2 regions of the Cupriavidus sp. DL-D2 genome follow, and region 2 is predicted to be linked to the other one. Evidence: predicted binding sites of a transcription regulator. Region 2 holds the regulator's gene; the other holds the start of a gene.
What was found. Region 2 encodes FNR, which switches genes on or off when oxygen is low (the NO sensors DNR and NnrR bind a similar motif). Its sites were predicted from a motif close to TTGATNNNNATCAA; they were not measured.
Positions count from the first base shown of each region.

Region 1: a site for FNR is predicted at 1,623-1,636, ahead of ABDB81_RS27585 (universal stress protein). Genes of this name have one in related genera too.

Region 1 covers NZ_JBDKXK010000080.1:17,029-24,962, forward strand. The annotation lists gene ABDB81_RS27580 (universal stress protein) at 1-699, opposite strand, end outside; gene ABDB81_RS27585 (universal stress protein) at 733-1,557, opposite strand; gene ABDB81_RS27590 (zinc-dependent alcohol dehydrogenase family protein) at 1,710-2,699, shown strand; gene ABDB81_RS27595 (BON domain-containing protein) at 2,737-3,393, opposite strand; gene ABDB81_RS27600 (helix-turn-helix domain-containing protein) at 3,678-4,442, shown strand; gene ABDB81_RS27605 (MBL fold metallo-hydrolase) at 4,681-6,039, opposite strand; partial or broken gene ABDB81_RS27610 (thymidine phosphorylase) at 6,230-7,111, shown strand; gene ABDB81_RS27615 (DUF1254 domain-containing protein) at 7,259-7,934, opposite strand, start outside.
Region 2 covers NZ_JBDKXK010000069.1:35,298-43,231, forward strand. The annotation lists gene rluB (23S rRNA pseudouridine(2605) synthase RluB) at 1-930, opposite strand, end outside; gene scpB (SMC-Scp complex subunit ScpB) at 959-1,867, opposite strand; gene ABDB81_RS26110 (sulfite exporter TauE/SafE family protein) at 2,416-3,186, opposite strand; gene fnr (fumarate/nitrate reduction transcriptional regulator Fnr) at 3,271-3,996, shown strand; gene ABDB81_RS26120 (hypothetical protein) at 4,063-4,308, opposite strand; gene ABDB81_RS26125 (FixH family protein) at 4,305-4,532, opposite strand; gene ccoG (cytochrome c oxidase accessory protein CcoG) at 4,544-6,037, opposite strand; gene ccoP (cytochrome-c oxidase, cbb3-type subunit III) at 6,089-7,018, opposite strand; gene ABDB81_RS26140 (CcoQ/FixQ family Cbb3-type cytochrome c oxidase assembly chaperone) at 7,021-7,182, opposite strand; gene ccoO (cytochrome-c oxidase, cbb3-type subunit II) at 7,187-7,837, opposite strand; gene ccoN (cytochrome-c oxidase, cbb3-type subunit I) at 7,854-7,934, opposite strand, start outside.

The DNA of each region.
Region 1 (7,934 bases), on a different contig from region 2:
TATCAGGTCGCCTATGGCAGCATCGCTCGTACCGGGTTCGCACTCGGTGCTGACGTCGGCGCCCACATCGCGCAGCACACGGCACGCGACTTCAAGTGGCGCCGCATCGGCGCGTGTGACGTGCTGGGTCGGATTGGCATGGAGCAGGTGCACCGTGCCACCTGCCAGCAGCGGCAATGCATCGTGCAGGGCACGGGCGCATTCCTTGCCGCCATCCCACGCCACCAGCGCGCGGCGGCCCACGGTCAGCGCCGGCCCAGCGTAGGGCACCACCAGGACGGGCCGACCCGACTCCAGAATGATCGATTCGAGAAACTGTGGCGCCACCACGGTCTCGGGTTCACTGGCATCGATTTGCCCAACCACCAGGAGTCCGGCCTCCTTGACTTCCCTGAGCGTCTGACGCACCGGGTCGCCATGCAGGCTGCGCCATTCCGCAGATGCCGACTCGCGCCATACCGTCGACTCGAATCGTTGCTGCAGCGTTTCGTGCTGGCGCTCACGCCGGGCCCGATCCTCCTGCAGAACGGTGGCGGCGTGCCCCACGTGATAGAACCACTGTGGATCGGCGGCAAACGTGGCACAAACGCCTATCAGGCGGCAACGCTGGGCGATGGCGATTTGCACGGCCAACTTCGCGCGGAGCATCGCGCGCGAGCTGGCGTCTATATGCACGAAGATGCTGGGATAGGCGAGCATGGCTTGATCTTCTGGCCTCTGCGGCGCGGCCGCCTAGTGGGAAATGAGCAGTGGCACTGGCGTGTTGTTCAGCAACGTGCGGGTCGTGCCGCCGATCATCAGCTCACCAAGCCTTGAATGGCCGTAGCCGCCAGCCACCAGCAGGTCGGCCGATTCCCGCAGCACCTTCTGCAGCAGGCAACCGGCGACCGATGACGATTCTTCCACCGCCAGCGTCGCACGGACACCGTGCGTGCCCAGCCAGCGCAGCAGTTCTCCGTCGCCGTGCTGCCAGAGCCCCTTGCTACCCATCACCACCACGAGGATCACGCGATTGGCGCGTTTTAGCAGCGGTAGCGCATCGCTGAGCGCGCGAGCTGCCTCGCGCCTGCCGTTCCACGCCACCACGGCGGTATTGATCGTCGACAGCCGCGCCTGGGCCGGTACCACTAGCAAAGGCCTCCCCGCGTTCACCAGCGCATACTCGGCGGCCGACGCCATCAAAACGGGCAGGTCGCTGGGCGCGCCCGGCAGGCCGGGCAGGATGATGTCGCTGGCCATGCCATGCGCGGCAAGCGCCCAGCCGGCATCCTGCTCCACCAGAAGGTGCATGTAATCAGTCGGCGTACCGTGGCGCGCGCAGGCATCGGAGAGCGCCTGCGTACCGGCCTGCTCCACACCGCGCAACATGTCGGCACGCATGGCCTGATAGCGCATTGCCTCCGAGCCCGCGCTGCGATACGGATCCAGCATCGGTCCGGTGGCGCTGAGTCCGATCACGCGCCCATTGGCGTTCGCCGCCAGGGTAAATGCCGCATCCAGCCGCGCCTGAGTCGCCCCATCGTCAGCCAGATCCACCAGTACTGTCTTGTAAGCCATCGCCATGCCCTCGTACGCTGTTGCACCGACTACAGTCAAAGGTAATCAGTGCAGGATTGCGACACTTGCGCCAGATCAAGTCATAGCGCGTAGCGGATGCGACGATCGATCTAACCCGCCGTTGCGCGGGTAAGCACGACAAGGAACGCTACATGGATGCCAGCATGCAGGCCATGATCTTCGACGGGCACACGCTCGACGCGCAGCGCGTGCCTGTGCCCACGCCAGGTGCCGGCCAGGTGCGCATCCGCGTGCTGGCCTGCGGGGTATGCCGCACGGACCTGCATGTGATCGACGGAGATCTTTCTCATCCAAAGCCGGCGCTGATCCCAGGCCACGAGATCGTGGGTCGCGTCGAAAAGCTGGGCGAAGGCGCGGCCGGGGTGGCCCTCGGCGACCGGGTGGGCGTGCCGTGGCTGGGCCATACCTGCGGCGTCTGTCGCTTCTGCGCCAGCGGGCGCGAGAACCTGTGCGACGCGCCGCTGTTCCACGGCTACACCTGCGACGGCGGCTACGCGGAATACGTGCTGGCAGACGCGCGTTATTGCTTCCCGATTCCAGACACCTACGATGACACGCAGGCCGCGCCATTGCTGTGCGCCGGCCTGATCGGCTACCGCACGCTGCGCATGGCTGGAGACGCGCAGCGCCTTGGCATCTACGGCTTTGGCGCGGCCGCGCACATTGTCACGCAGATCGCCGTGGCGCAGGGCCGCACGGTCTATGCCATGACAAGACCCGGCGATACTTCGGCGCAGGCGCTGGCCACTCAAGTCGGCGCGGTGTGGGCAGGCAGCAGCCTGGACCCGCCACCAGCCTTGCTGGACGCCGCCCTGATCTTTGCACCGGACGGCTCGCTGGTACCCGCTGCACTGGGAGCCACGGACAAGGGAGGCGTGGTCGTATGCGGCGGCATCCACATGAGCGATATTCCGTCGTTTCCGTATCGGCACCTTTGGGAAGAGCGGCGCATCGTATCCGTTGCCAACCTCACGCGCGAAGATGGTGTGGGGCTCATGAACGTGGCCGCAAGCCTTCCAATTCAGGTGCACACCACGGTTTATCCGCTGCGCGATGCCGACAAGGCGCTGGAAGACATGCGCGCAGGACGGCTTGTTGGCGCCGCAGTCCTTCGCATCTGATCGGGCGATGGCGCGGGGGCCCCGCACCACCGCACCGCTACTGCGGCAGCACCCGGATGTCGTCTACGACCTTCGTCGCGCCGGGAGCGCTCCACGCGGCGTTGAACGCCGCCTGACGTTCGGCCAGCGACGTGACATGCCCCGACAGGGTAACCACGCCATCCTTGACGACGACCTTCACATGTCGCGCATCTTGCGCTGCCTGACGGTGCAAGGCGTCCTCGATGCGCCGCTGCACGTCGGGCGCGCTGGTTCGGGGCCGCAGCACAATCTGATTCACGATGCCTCGCACACCATTGAGCAGGCGCACCGCATCGGCGGCGGCACGACGTTGATAGTCCCAGTCGACCTCGCCCGAAAGCGTCACCATGCCACGCTCCACTACCACGCCGAGTTGGCCAGCAGCCACGACTGAATTCCAGGACAAAGCGTTTTCGACGGCCCACGCGATATCGGCATCGGTTCGCACAACATCACCCGGCAGCACCACGTCCAATTCCACGGCAAGTGCGCGTACACCCGCCACGCGTCGCGCAGCCCGCTCGACGCAACGTTTGGCGTGGAATGAACGGGGATTCCCGCTGAGCGTGACGATGCCATCCTTCACCTGCACCCCCACCTCTCGTTCGTCGACTTCCGGGTCCCAGGCTAGCTCGTCAAGCACGTCCTGCTTTAGTTGAATATCGCTTTTCATCATTCCCTCCTTTGCCTATCCGCGTCCTGCCTCTCAGTGACTCTAGGCGTAACTCGACGGGCGGCTTTGCGTTGGCGCAAGGCCGCACCGGGCGCGGCGGCGCCCATTCCACGAGCAAGGGCGTGTCAGGTTTTCCTGACACGCCCCCAGAACAATCTGACCCGCCTCTCAGCCACGGCTGATTTCGGCCGAACCGGCCGTGATCAATACTTCAGGCAAATCGGGAGACACCGAATACTGACGCTGGCATGCAGCCAGCGAATCGACCAGCAAAAGGGGATGACATGCAGCACCAAGCAGTAGAATTTCGCACGGTCGTGCCTCCGCCCTACCCTGAACCCTACGCGCCAGCGCAGTTCATGGCCCAGACACCCAGATGTGTCCATTGCAGCCTGCGGCCGCTCTGCCTGGCGGCGGAACTCGACACCGATGACATGCCCCGACTCGAGTCGATCATCGGACGGTGGCGCACGGTGCATCGTGGAGACTACCTATTCCGCGTGGGCGACAAATTCCAGTGCCTCTATACGCTGCGCTCAGGATCGTTCAAGGTCGTAGCAGGCCACGAGGAAGGTGTCGAGCACGTCACGGGCTATCTGTTGCCGGGCGACATGCTCGGGCTAAGTGCCATCTCCAGTGACCAATACGATTGCGATGCCATTGCACTGGAAGACAGCACCGTGTGCGTGATCCCGTTCTTACCGCTGGAACAGCTTTGCCGCGACATGCGCGGCGTACAGCATCAATTGCACAAACTGCTGAGCCAGGAGATCGTGCGCGAATCCCGCCAGACCACGCTGCTGTCGGGCATGCCATCGGAGCGTCGGGTCGCGGCCTTCTTGCTCAACGTTTCGCGGCGCCTGCGCGCCAGGGGCTACTCGGCACATGCTTTCACACTCCGGATGACGCGCGAGGAAATTGGCAGCTACCTGGGCATCAAGCTGGAAACGGTCAGCCGTACGTTCTCGCGCTTCCAGCGCGAGGGGCTGATCCGCGTGGACGGCAAGAAAATCGAGATCTTCGATCTGGATGCGCTGGCGCAGGTCTGAGCGTCACGCAGCGCGCACGACCCACGCCGGCACGCCGCCGGCCCGGCGTGATCGAACTCGCCCACTAACGTGCCACAGCCGCACAGCGCCGTGGCTCTTGGTCTCGTGCTGGCCAAGCTCGAAGAATTATGCGCGCTACGCGCTAGTGCCGTGGCACCCACTCCAGATGTGGCATTCCAAGTAAATGCCGCGATTTTCGTTTCGCAACTTTATCGGGTGGCATTTACTTGTTTCTCCCCTACTCCAGCAAATACTTCTGCCGGTACTCGGGCATCGTCACTCGCCACTTCAGCTCGTGTTCGATGCGCTGGCGTAACGCGTCGCTGGCCGCTGGCTCGCCATGCACGACGAACGTCTGACGCGGCGGACACTCGAACCCCTTCAGCCAGGTCATCAACTCGTCGCTATCGGCATGGGCCGACAGATTCTCGATTTGAGCCACTTCGGCGCGGATGTCGATGTCCTTGCCATGCAGCCGGATTTGCTTGGCGCCACTGCACAGGCGAGCGCCGCGCGTGCCGGGAGCCTGGAATCCGGACAGCAGGATGGTGTTTCGCGGGTCCGGGCCGAACGCTTCCAGGTGGTGCACCACGCGCCCCCCAGTAGCCATACCGCTGCCTGCCAGGATGATCTTCGGACTGTGGTCCGAATTCAGGCGTATGGATTCCTCAGTGCTGGTCACGGCATTGGCCATGTTGCAAGCGCCCGCGCAGCTTGCCTCGTCAATGCGTAGTTCCGAGACATGGCGGGCAAAGATCGTCGTCGCCGCGATAGCCATGGGGCTGTTCAGATAAACGGGCACGTCCGGCAGCCGGCGCAACTGCCTGAGCCGGTACAGGCAGTACAGCAACGACTGCGCACGGCCTACTGCAAACGTCGGGATCACGAGCGTGCCGCCCCTGTCGATCGTGCGGCTGACGATGTCGCCCAGTGCGTCGATGGGATCCACGTCGGGATGACACCGGTCGCCGTATGTGGATTCCACGAACAGCCAGTCGGCACGTTTCAGGAAGGCGGGTGCGCGCATCACCGAGTCATTCAATCGCCCAAGATCGCCGGAGAACACCAGGCGCTGCCCGTCGATGTGCAAGGTAACACTGGACGCGCCGATGATGTGGCCGGCGTGACTGAACTCGGCATCGATGTCCGGGCCCACCGGTACGCGTGTGTCGAATCGCACTGCCTCCAGGCGATGCACCGCGCGCTCGGCATCGGCGCGCGTGTACAGCGGCATTGCCGGATCGTGACGCGAGAACCCTCTTCGGTTTGCATACGCCGCGTCCTCCTCGGCCAGCGCCGCGCAGTCGGGAAGCAATACGCCGCACAATTGCGCGGTACCCAGCGTGCAGTACACGCGCCCGCGGAATCCGTTGCGGATCAGCAGAGGCAGGTAGCCACTGTGATCGATGTGCGCGTGGGTCAGCACCACCGCGTGCAAGCTGGCGGGATCCACCGGCAGCGCATCCCAGTTACGCAGGCGCAGGGCTTTGAATCCCTGAAACAGGCCGCAATCCACCATCACGCGGACGCGTCCCGTATCCACGACGTACTTGGAGCCAGTCACCGTATCGGTGGCGCCCAGACATTGCACTTTCATCGATATCTCCCTGTCCATGCCGCGCCATCGCCAACCGGATGCCTTGCGGTGCGCACAGCGCGCAGCAGTATTTTCAGCATGGATCGCACGCAGGGCGGTAGCTTGATTTCCATCAACGTCCGGGCACTTCGCATCCAGAAATGCCTGCGCCGCACATTCGCAGCGGCGATGGCTGTGATCCATGTCCTGCACACTGATCGCCACGCTGAACCTGGTGGGTTCCCCGCTGCTGCATACTCACCAAGCCAGCCTCTCGGCGAGCGCTGCAGGGGAACTGGGCGCCCGTGAAGGCGATGCGGTCGAGGTCACGCACGCGCCAGCCCTGGAATCAATGTGCGCAGTCCGCGCAAAGATTCATGGCTTGGTCATCGACGACGCACAACTGGCCGGCATCGTCACGGACATTGCTGGCGAGCGTTACACGGAAATGCAGATCGCGGCCTTCCTTGCGGCCTGCGCGGGCGGCAGAATGAACGAGCAGGAAGTTATCGGCTTGACCCGCGCGATGATCGGCACAGGGGAGCAATTGCGCTGGGACCGCGGGGTGGTGGCCGACAAGCATTGCGTGGGCGGGCTGCCGGGCAATCGCACAACGCCAATCATCGGGGCAATTGTGGCCGCCGCCGGGCTGACAATTCCCAAGACCTCCTCACGCGCGATCGCATCTCCAGCGGGCACGGCGGACACCACGGAAACCCTGACGCGAGTGACACTGGACGTGCACGAGCTGCGGCGCGTCGTGGGACGCACGGGTGCCGCGCTCGCGTGGGGCGGCGCATTGAACCTGAGTCCGTCCGACGACGTGATGATTCGTGTGGAACGGGCCCTGGATATAGACAGCGACGCCCAGTTGATTGCGTCGATCCTGTCGAAGAAGGTGGCTGCCGGGGCCACGCATGTGCTGATCGATGTCCCCGTGGGGCCCACGGCCAAGGTGCGTTCCGAAGCCGACCTGTTGCGCCTGGAATCCTTAATGCAACGCGTGGCGGCGGCGTTCGGACTGCACGTGATGATGGTGCATACCGACGGAGCCCAGCCAGTTGGTCGTGGCATCGGTCCGGCGCTGGAGGCCCAGAACGGCCACGAGCGGCCCTTCGGCAATAGGCATCTGTTCGGCTGCTGCCAGTCCCTGGCCCGCCGTTGCAGGACATCCGATCCGGCGGCTTCGTGTCCCGTGCGGACGTCGAAGCAGAAAGCAACATGGCGCTGCTTCTTGCTGCTATCGGACCACTTGAGCTTTGGGGAACTGCCAGCTTCCTTTCAGGATTTCCTGGCGCGGTCGGTACATCCGTGCGGTGTAGTTCCAGCCCTCGACGATGGGCAGGCAGTTCGGGATCTTGCCGTCGCATCCGCCGAACTGGACAGTCACCGAACCATCCGCGTTCTTCTTGGCCGTGACGTCATTGACCGAGTAGGCGTTGTAGTTGTTCTTCTCGAAGAAGCCCTTGGCGTTGTACAGGCTGACCGACCAGAACGCATCCACCGGAACGTTGCGTGGCACCGTCAGTTTGTAGATGGTCTTGCCATCGTTCTTTTCTGGCGTGAAGCTGGCGTAGCTCGCGTCCTTGTCCGGATTGCCGCCCCAGCCGGCGGCCGTGCCGATCAGGTGGTGGATGGGGTCGACCTGATCCTTCCTGCCGAAGGAGCGGTCGAAGCCCGAGTGCTTGGCCAGGGCGAGCAGGATGTTGCGAACCTCCTTCAAGCTGGATTCATCCCAGTTGGGCAACTCGAGCTTGCCGGTGTTCTTTTGGTCAAGCTTGATCGCGTCCTGCAGTTTGTGGACCGCCTCAAGGTCCTTGGGGTCCGCGGGATCCACCAGGGTGCGGACGGCCACGAAGGCATACCGCGTTCCCATGTTCTTCTGCGTGATCGCGCGTGGCTTGTTGTCGTACGCG
Region 2 (7,934 bases):
CGGATCCGACTGGCTGACGATTTCGCCGGCTGGCTTGTGATACAGCAACACCCGGGGCGGCTTGGTCGTAATCTTGCGGTGGATCAGCTTGCCGTTTACGCGCACCTGATCGGCCGGCAGGATCCGCTGGCCAATATGTGCTGGAAGCCCGTTGACGGAAACACGACCCTGCAGGATCAGTTCTTCCATTTCGCGGCGGGACCCCAGCCCACCGTCAGCCAACACCTTGTGCAGCTTCGGCGCATCGTCATCCGATGTCAGCTCGCGAACGGGCTTCGCCTTTGTGCGCGGAACGACCATGTCTTCCTGGTCGAACTGCTCGGAGATCACAAAGCGGAACAGATCCTCGCCACCTGCAGCCTTGAGCGCCTTGCCGGCGGGCTTCGCCGACTTGTCACCTTGACGGGATTCACCCTGGCGCTGATCGCCGCGACCACCCGGTTTGCCAGCGCCACCCTGGCCCTTGCGCTGCTGCGGGCCTGGCTTGTTGCGCCTGCCGGCCTGCTCGGCTGCTGGCTTGTTCTCACCGTCGACCATCGCAGCCTTACGTTGCGGCTGCTGCCGCCGACGGCGCTGCGGCTGGCCTTCGCCCGATTCGGACTGGCGCGGATTAGCCGGTCGCATTTCCGCCCGTGGAGCCGCGACCTGTTCACCGGCATCGGCGGCAGGCGCAGGCTTGCGTCGGCCGCGTGTCCGCGGTGCTGCGGGCTGCGCACCCTCTTCGGCCTGCACCGGCGGCGCATCGGCATCACCCCGACCGGCATCCCGATCCTGGGCACCCTGGCGGCGGGACGCCACCAGGTTTCGCAGACCGCGGCGGAGGCCCTTGCGGCGCGGCGCGCCGTCCGCGCCATTGCCCGTATCGGGCGCTGCGCCGGTGTCGCCCGGCACGTCCGGCTGGCGGACGTCTTGATCAGCGGAATCAGACAAAGTATTCACTATCGATGTTGCATGTTATTCAGTTGGACACGCGCTCGTCGTCCTCGGCCGGATAAGGCGCGTCGCCCTCCAGACCCGATTCCTCGGCAACTTCCGAAACGGAAGCCTGAGTGTCCACGTGGAAACCGTTGGCATGCGCCAGCGGCACGTCGTCGTCCTGCCCGAGTGACGGGGGATCGGACTCGACGCTGCTTTCTTGTTCTTGCGATGCGCCTTCAATGACCTCGGTGGAATCGGCAGTTTCCAAATTGGCCGGCGTCTCCGCATCGGCCTTCTCGGTGTCCGCCGGCGTCACGGCGTTGGGGACCACTTCCGTGGCCGCAAAAGCCTCTTCGTCGCCAGCAGGCGGATTGGCCGTGGCGATATCTTCGAAGTCGATGGCTTGTTGATCCAGCAACGTTGCCTGGGCCTGCGCCTGAGCATCCTCAAGCGGCGGGAGTTCGTCCAGCGAACGCAAGCCAAGGTCATCGAGAAACGCCTTGGTCGTCGCATAGAGTGCCGGGCGTCCAGGAACGTCACGATGGCCGATCACTTCGATCCAGTCGCGGTCCTCAAGCTTTTTGACGACTTCCGTACTGACCGTCACTCCGCGGATTTCTTCGATGTCGCCACGCGTCACCGGCTGGCGATACGCGATGATCGCCAGCGTTTCCATCACCGCGCGGGAATACTTGGGCGGCTTTTCCGGATTGAGCCGGTCGAGATACTCGCGCATTTCGGGCCGGCTCTGAAAACGCCAGCCGCTCGCCAGCGCCACGAGTTCCACGCCACGCCGTTGCCAATCGTTCCGCAACTCTTCGAGGAGCACCCGGATCGTGTCGGCACCGACATCGTCGGCAAACAACCGTCGCAGATCACCGACGCGCAACGGTTCCTGCGCACAGATCAGCGCGGTCTCGAGGACGATCTTCGCCTCTTGGGTATTCATGTGATTGTGTGCAGCCTGTCTTTGCACCTGCCCCCGGACGAATCCCGGGGCACTGGAGATTGCAGATACAGCGAGGCCAATGCCATCGCCATCTCGTCGCGCAGACGGTCCACGCTGGTTTCAGCGCCGCCGTGCACCTCGTTCTTTGCATCGAATTGCCGGGACTGTCCGGCAGGAGATCGTCCAGGGCCGGCAGCCATCACCGGTCGACGGACCTCTTGCGTCGCGCCTCCCCTTCGGGGCGGACATTCGCCTGGGCCAACGCATGACCAAGACGGCAAGAAACAATCGGATATCGGCTCAGGAAACTTCGCCCTGACCCGGCGTCACCTTCCACACCGCCGTCGGCCTTTTAACCAGATCTTTTGAACCGGATGGACTGTGGGGATGGTTCCGGCATGCAACAGCATGGCCAGAAACCCTGGGCGGGCATCCCTGATGAGAGAAACCGCCCCGGCGACGCCTCGTGCATGACGCGGCGCGATACCGTGGTTCTCGCGATTGTATGGCATTACCGCCGGATACCGCAACCCGGGGCTGTGGCCGATTCAGAACACCACGCAGAATCCGGCGTGCGCAAGGGTCTCCGGAAGCCATACGGCGCGGGCCACCCCCAGCAACCCGAAACCCGCCACGAGCAAAGCTGAAACGGTGCGAACCCACCGCTTGCGCGACCACTGCCGCAGGTAACCGGATAACCCCGAGATCACCAGCAGATTCGGCAAAGTACCTAGTCCGAAGGCTCCCATGACGAGTGCGCCCGACGAAGCATTGCCCGCCAGCAGCGCCAAGCCGAGCGCACTATAGATCATTCCGCAGGGCACCATACCCCATACAAGACCCATGCCGAATCGGTGCATCGCTGACGGCACTGCGGCAGGACCGCCATGCAACCCCTGAGTCGATCGAACGTGCCGCAAGAGCTTGGCGACGTGCGAAGCGATCCGCGCGACAAAACGTTCCACGGCACCCATGCGCATCTGCCAGCCGAAAAGCAACCACAATCCGGCCATGATCAGCAACAGGCTCCCCACGCCGAACAGCCATCGCTGCAATGGCAGATAGTCGTGCGCCCACGCCGCCGCACCCACTGCACCGGCCAATGCGCCGAGCAACATGTACGTCGTCACCCGGCCCGCATGCATGACGCAAATCGACATCCACCAGTGCCGTCTAGAACGGTGCAAGAACGAGACCGTCTGTTGCACTTGCTGCGGATTTTGTTCGACTGCAATAGCAATTCCTCCACACATCGCCGCGCAATGCACACCGCCAAACAGGGCAATCAGAAAAACGCTTAAAAGCACGCCAAATGGCAACTGTTCCTCGCTTCCGCGTCACTCCACGCTGTAAAATGCATGCATCGCGCCCTCGCTGCAAGCGCATTCAAACGAGCACTTCAATTGCTGACTTCCATCCCCGTTACCGAGATGTCGCCACGCTGCTCCACGTGTGCCATGGGCCAACTCTGCCTGCCCGTGGGCATGTCGCAGCAGGACCTCGTAAAAATGGACACTCTCGTGCAGGAGCGCGTGCGTGTCCACAAGGGCGAAACGCTGTATCGAATGGGTGAACCGCTCTCCGCGGTCTACGCCATTCGTTTCGGCACGCTGAAAACCCACGTCACCATGGAGGATGGGCGTACTCAAATTACCGGCTTCCATCTTCCGGGAGAAGTCATCGGCCTCGATGGACTCGGCGAGATGCAACATGCATCGGATGCGACCGCCCTCGAGGACGCTGAAGTCTGCGTCGTGCGGTTCGACGATCTGCAATCGCTGTCGAATCATCTGCCTTCGCTGCAAGGTCAGTTCCTGCGACTTATGAGCAAGGAGATCTCGCAGGACCAGGTCATGCTGATCACGCTTGGCTCGATGCGTGCCGAAGAGAGACTCGCCGCCTTCCTCGTCAATATGTCCGAGCGCCTCTCCGCACGCGGTTATTCCTCCACGGAGTTCGTGCTGCGCATGAGCCGCGAGGAAATCGGCAGCTATCTCGGCCTCAAGCTCGAAACCGTCAGCCGCCTGTTCTCCCGGTTCGCGGAAGCTGGCCTGATCCAAATTCGTCAACGGCATGTGAAGATCATCGACATGGCTGGCATCAAGCAGGTCTATAGTCGCTCCTGCTAGGCGCCATCCTGCTGCAAGACCAGAGCCGCACAGCATCACGCTGTTGCGGCTTTTTTTGCGAAATTGCTATTCGAGTTCATCGGTATCGCTGAGCCTGCCCGGCATCGTGTAAAGCGTGAGACCGCTGGACAGTGCGCAGAACAGCCACGCCAGCAGAAAGCCCACGGTGTAGATCGCCTGCCTCGAAGCCTCCACCGGTTGGCCGAAGAAACTGATGTCTCCCGGGTCGACAACGGAAAACACTACCGCCGTAGCCGCGCCACCCATCAGAAACGCTGGCCACAGTACCCACATCAGCCAGCGCAACCTCATGGATGACTCCCTTGTTCCGTGGCGCTTCCGACATCGGCTTTCTCGACGACCAGTCCATGGCGGGTGGCATCGCGCACAGGGACGTCCGCATGTGTGCTGGCCAGCCAGATCGTGATACCACAACCCACCATCGCCAGCATCGGGCCGGCCATCAAGATCCACGGCCACGGCTCCTTGTACCAGGGTCGAACGGCATGGGGAGGCTGTTGGGGGCGCTGAGCCATTGCATCTCCTCTTACAAGTTGCGGGGAACGATAAAGCTTGTGCTCTGACGGATCTGCGACCGGCGTTGCGACTCGGTTTCCGCCGTGACCGTCACGTCGATCTTGTGGGTACCTTGCCTGGCGTCTTCGATCGGCACACGGATGCGAATTGGCAACAGCCGGTTCGACGTGGGATCTAGAGTGCTGGCCGTCTGGTCATACTCGACGGTGAGCCCTTTCATATCGTAGCCATCTACCTTCACATCGATTGTCACTGGTGACTCGGTGGCATTGATCAACTGCAACCGGTACACGTTCTCGACCCAGCGTCCATCCACCTCGCGACCAAGCGCTCCACGGTCTCGAATGATGTCGACCTTCAGCGGCGTGCGCATCGCCAGCGACGCGGCAAAGCCACCCATCAGTGCCAGCCAGATCACCATGTAGATCATGGTGCGAGGCCGCACCAGCCGCTTGCGGGCCTCGGCAATGGACAACGCCGATCGCATGGCATTCTCGGAGGTGTACCGGATCAGCCCGCGCGGGTACTCCAGCTTGTCCATGACCTGATTGCAGGCGTCGATACAAGCTCCGCATCCAATGCATTCGTACTGGAGGCCGTCCCGGATATCGATCCCCGTCGGGCACACCTGCACGCAGATGCTGCAGTCCACGCAGTCGCCCAGGCCGGCGGCACGGTGATCCAGCTTCCGCGAGCGGCCGCCGCGCGGCTCACCACGCCCCACGTCATAGGTCACCACAAAGGTGTCGCGGTCCACCATCACGCTCTGGAAACGCGCATACGGACACATGTACTTGCAGACCTGCTCACGCATGAAGCCGGCGGCGCCCCAGGTAGCGAACGCATAGAAAAGCATCCAGAATGCCTGCCACGGCCCCAGTGACCACTGCAGTATCTCGCTGCCAAGCTCCCGGATCGGCGCGAAATAGCCGATGAATGTGAAGCCGGTCCAGAGGGCGATCAGGATCCAGAGCGTATGCTTCGTCGTCTTGATCCTGAACTTGCGCAAACTCCATGGATCGCCATCGAGCCGGATGCGCGCGATGCGATCACCTTCCACACGCCGCTCGATCCACATGAATATTTCCGTGTAGACCGTCTGAGGACAAGCGTAGCCACAGAAGAGCCGGCCGGCGATGGCGGTGAACAGAAAAAGTGCCAGCGCCGAAATGACCAGGAGCACGGCGAGATAGATCACGTCCTGCGGCCAGAGCACAAGACCGAAAATGTAGAACTTGCGTGCTCCGAGGTCGAACAGAACGGCCTGCCGGTCGTTCCATTGCAGCCAGGGCGCACCGTAGTAGACCAGTTGCGTCAGGATGACGAGCCATACGCGCCAGCTCGAAAACGCGCCTTTCACCGAGCGCGGGTAGATCTTGCGGCGCACCTCGTACAACGCTTCTTCCGTTGCATCGTTAGCGGTCTTGGGCGGTGGCGCGGGGCGCCATCCCCGAGTCTCTGAGACCTCGGGTCCTTCAGGAGGGGATTTCAGGGGCGCATTCATGGGACTAGCCCTAATGCCCCGGTCAGCGCCGTCGCTGGCCGGGGCGGTTTGTCATTGCCCGGCTGCTCCGGCCGCAGCGCTGGAGGTACTGGAGAGTCCCCACACGTAGGCAGTCAGCATCCGGATACGCTCCGGCGTCAGGATTTCTTCGTGCGCTGGCATGTGGCCGTTGTGGCCCTTCAGGATGGCATCGACGATCGCGCCTTCCGAACTGCTGTACAGCCAGACGTTATCGGACAGGTTCGGCGCGCCCAATGCCTGGTTGCCTTTGCCTGTGCCACCGTGGCACGCCGCACAGGTCGACTTGAACGTGCTTTCGCCGCGCGATGCCCGGATCGGGTCGTAGGCCAGCCCGGACAGCGAGCGCACATACTGCGCGGTATCGCCAGCCAGCTTTGCGTCGATGACGCCAGTCAGCGGCGGCATCACGCCATTGCGCCCCTTGGTGATCGATTGCTGGATGGTGTCGGGCTCACCGCCATACAACCAGTCGTTGTCGGTCAGGTTGGGAAAGCCGCGGCTGCCACGCGCATCGGATCCATGGCACTGCGCGCAATAGTTGAGGAATAGTCGCTGGCCGATCTCGCGCGCCTCGGGGTCGGCCGCCACCTGCTTGACATCCATCTTCAGGTACTTGGCGTAGATCTGATGCTGCATGCGCTCGGCGGCCTCGCGGTGCGCGGCCAGCTCCACCTGGGACGAGGTCTTCAGCACGCCAGGATAGGCGCCCAGTCCCGGAAAGAGGATCAGATAGCCCAGTCCGAACACGCAGGCCAACAGGAACATCCACATCCACCAGCGCGGCAGCGGATTGTTCAGCTCGCGTAGGTCGTCATCCCACACGTGGCCCGTGTCGTCGGAGGTGCTGACGCCCTTTGGCATCTTGCGCTGGGAGAACAGCAGCCAGACGCACCAGGCAATGCCGATCAGCGCGATGGCCGCAATGTAGTGGCCCCAGATATCGGAGATGAAATCGCTCATGGTTACGAATTCCGCCTTGGATTGTTATCTTCGTCAGGCAAGGCAAAGGGCAGCATCGCCGATTCCTCGTTGGCGCCCTTGCGCCCCGCCGACCATGCCCACCAGCAGATGGCCAGAAATGTCACCATCGAAATGACAGTGGCAATGGCAGTGATGATCACCATGGCTTCACTCCTTCGGCGCCGCTTCCACGCGCACATTGCGGCGGTTCAGGCCCAGACCCTGCAGGTACGCCACCATCGCGTCCTCCTCGGTCTTGCCCACCAGATCCTCCGGTGCCCGCTCGATTTCCGCATCGGTGTACGGCACGCCAAGCCGTTGGAGGGCCCGCATACGCGGCTGCACCGAATCGGTCGGCAACGGCGTCTTCTCGAGCCACGGATAGGACGGCATCACCGATTCCGGCACGACATCACGCGGACTGCGCAGATGGATGCGCTGCCAGTCGTCGGAGTAGCGGCCGCCTACGCGCGCCAGATCAGGACCCGTGCGCTTGGAACCCCACAGGAACGGGTGGTCATACACCGACTCTCCTGCCGTCGAGAAATGGCCGTAGCGTTCCGTTTCGGCCTGCAGCGTGCGAACCTGTTGCGAATGGCAACCCGCACAACCCTCGCGGATATAGATATCGCGGCCCATCAGCCGCAGCGGCGAATACGGCGTGATGCCGGGATCGGGCTTGGTGGTCGAGTGCTGGAAGAACAGCGGTACGATCTGCACCAGGCCCGCAATACTCACGACGATGATCGTCGCGACAATCAGCCATCCGACGTTCTTCTCGAGCGTCTCGTGACGAAAGAAACTTTGATTCTGAGACATCGTTCTATCCTCGCGATCAGTGGGCGGAAGCCGGCAGGCTGGTCGGAATCGGCGCATCGACGGCAGGCTTGCCAACGATGGTGCGGACGACGTTGTA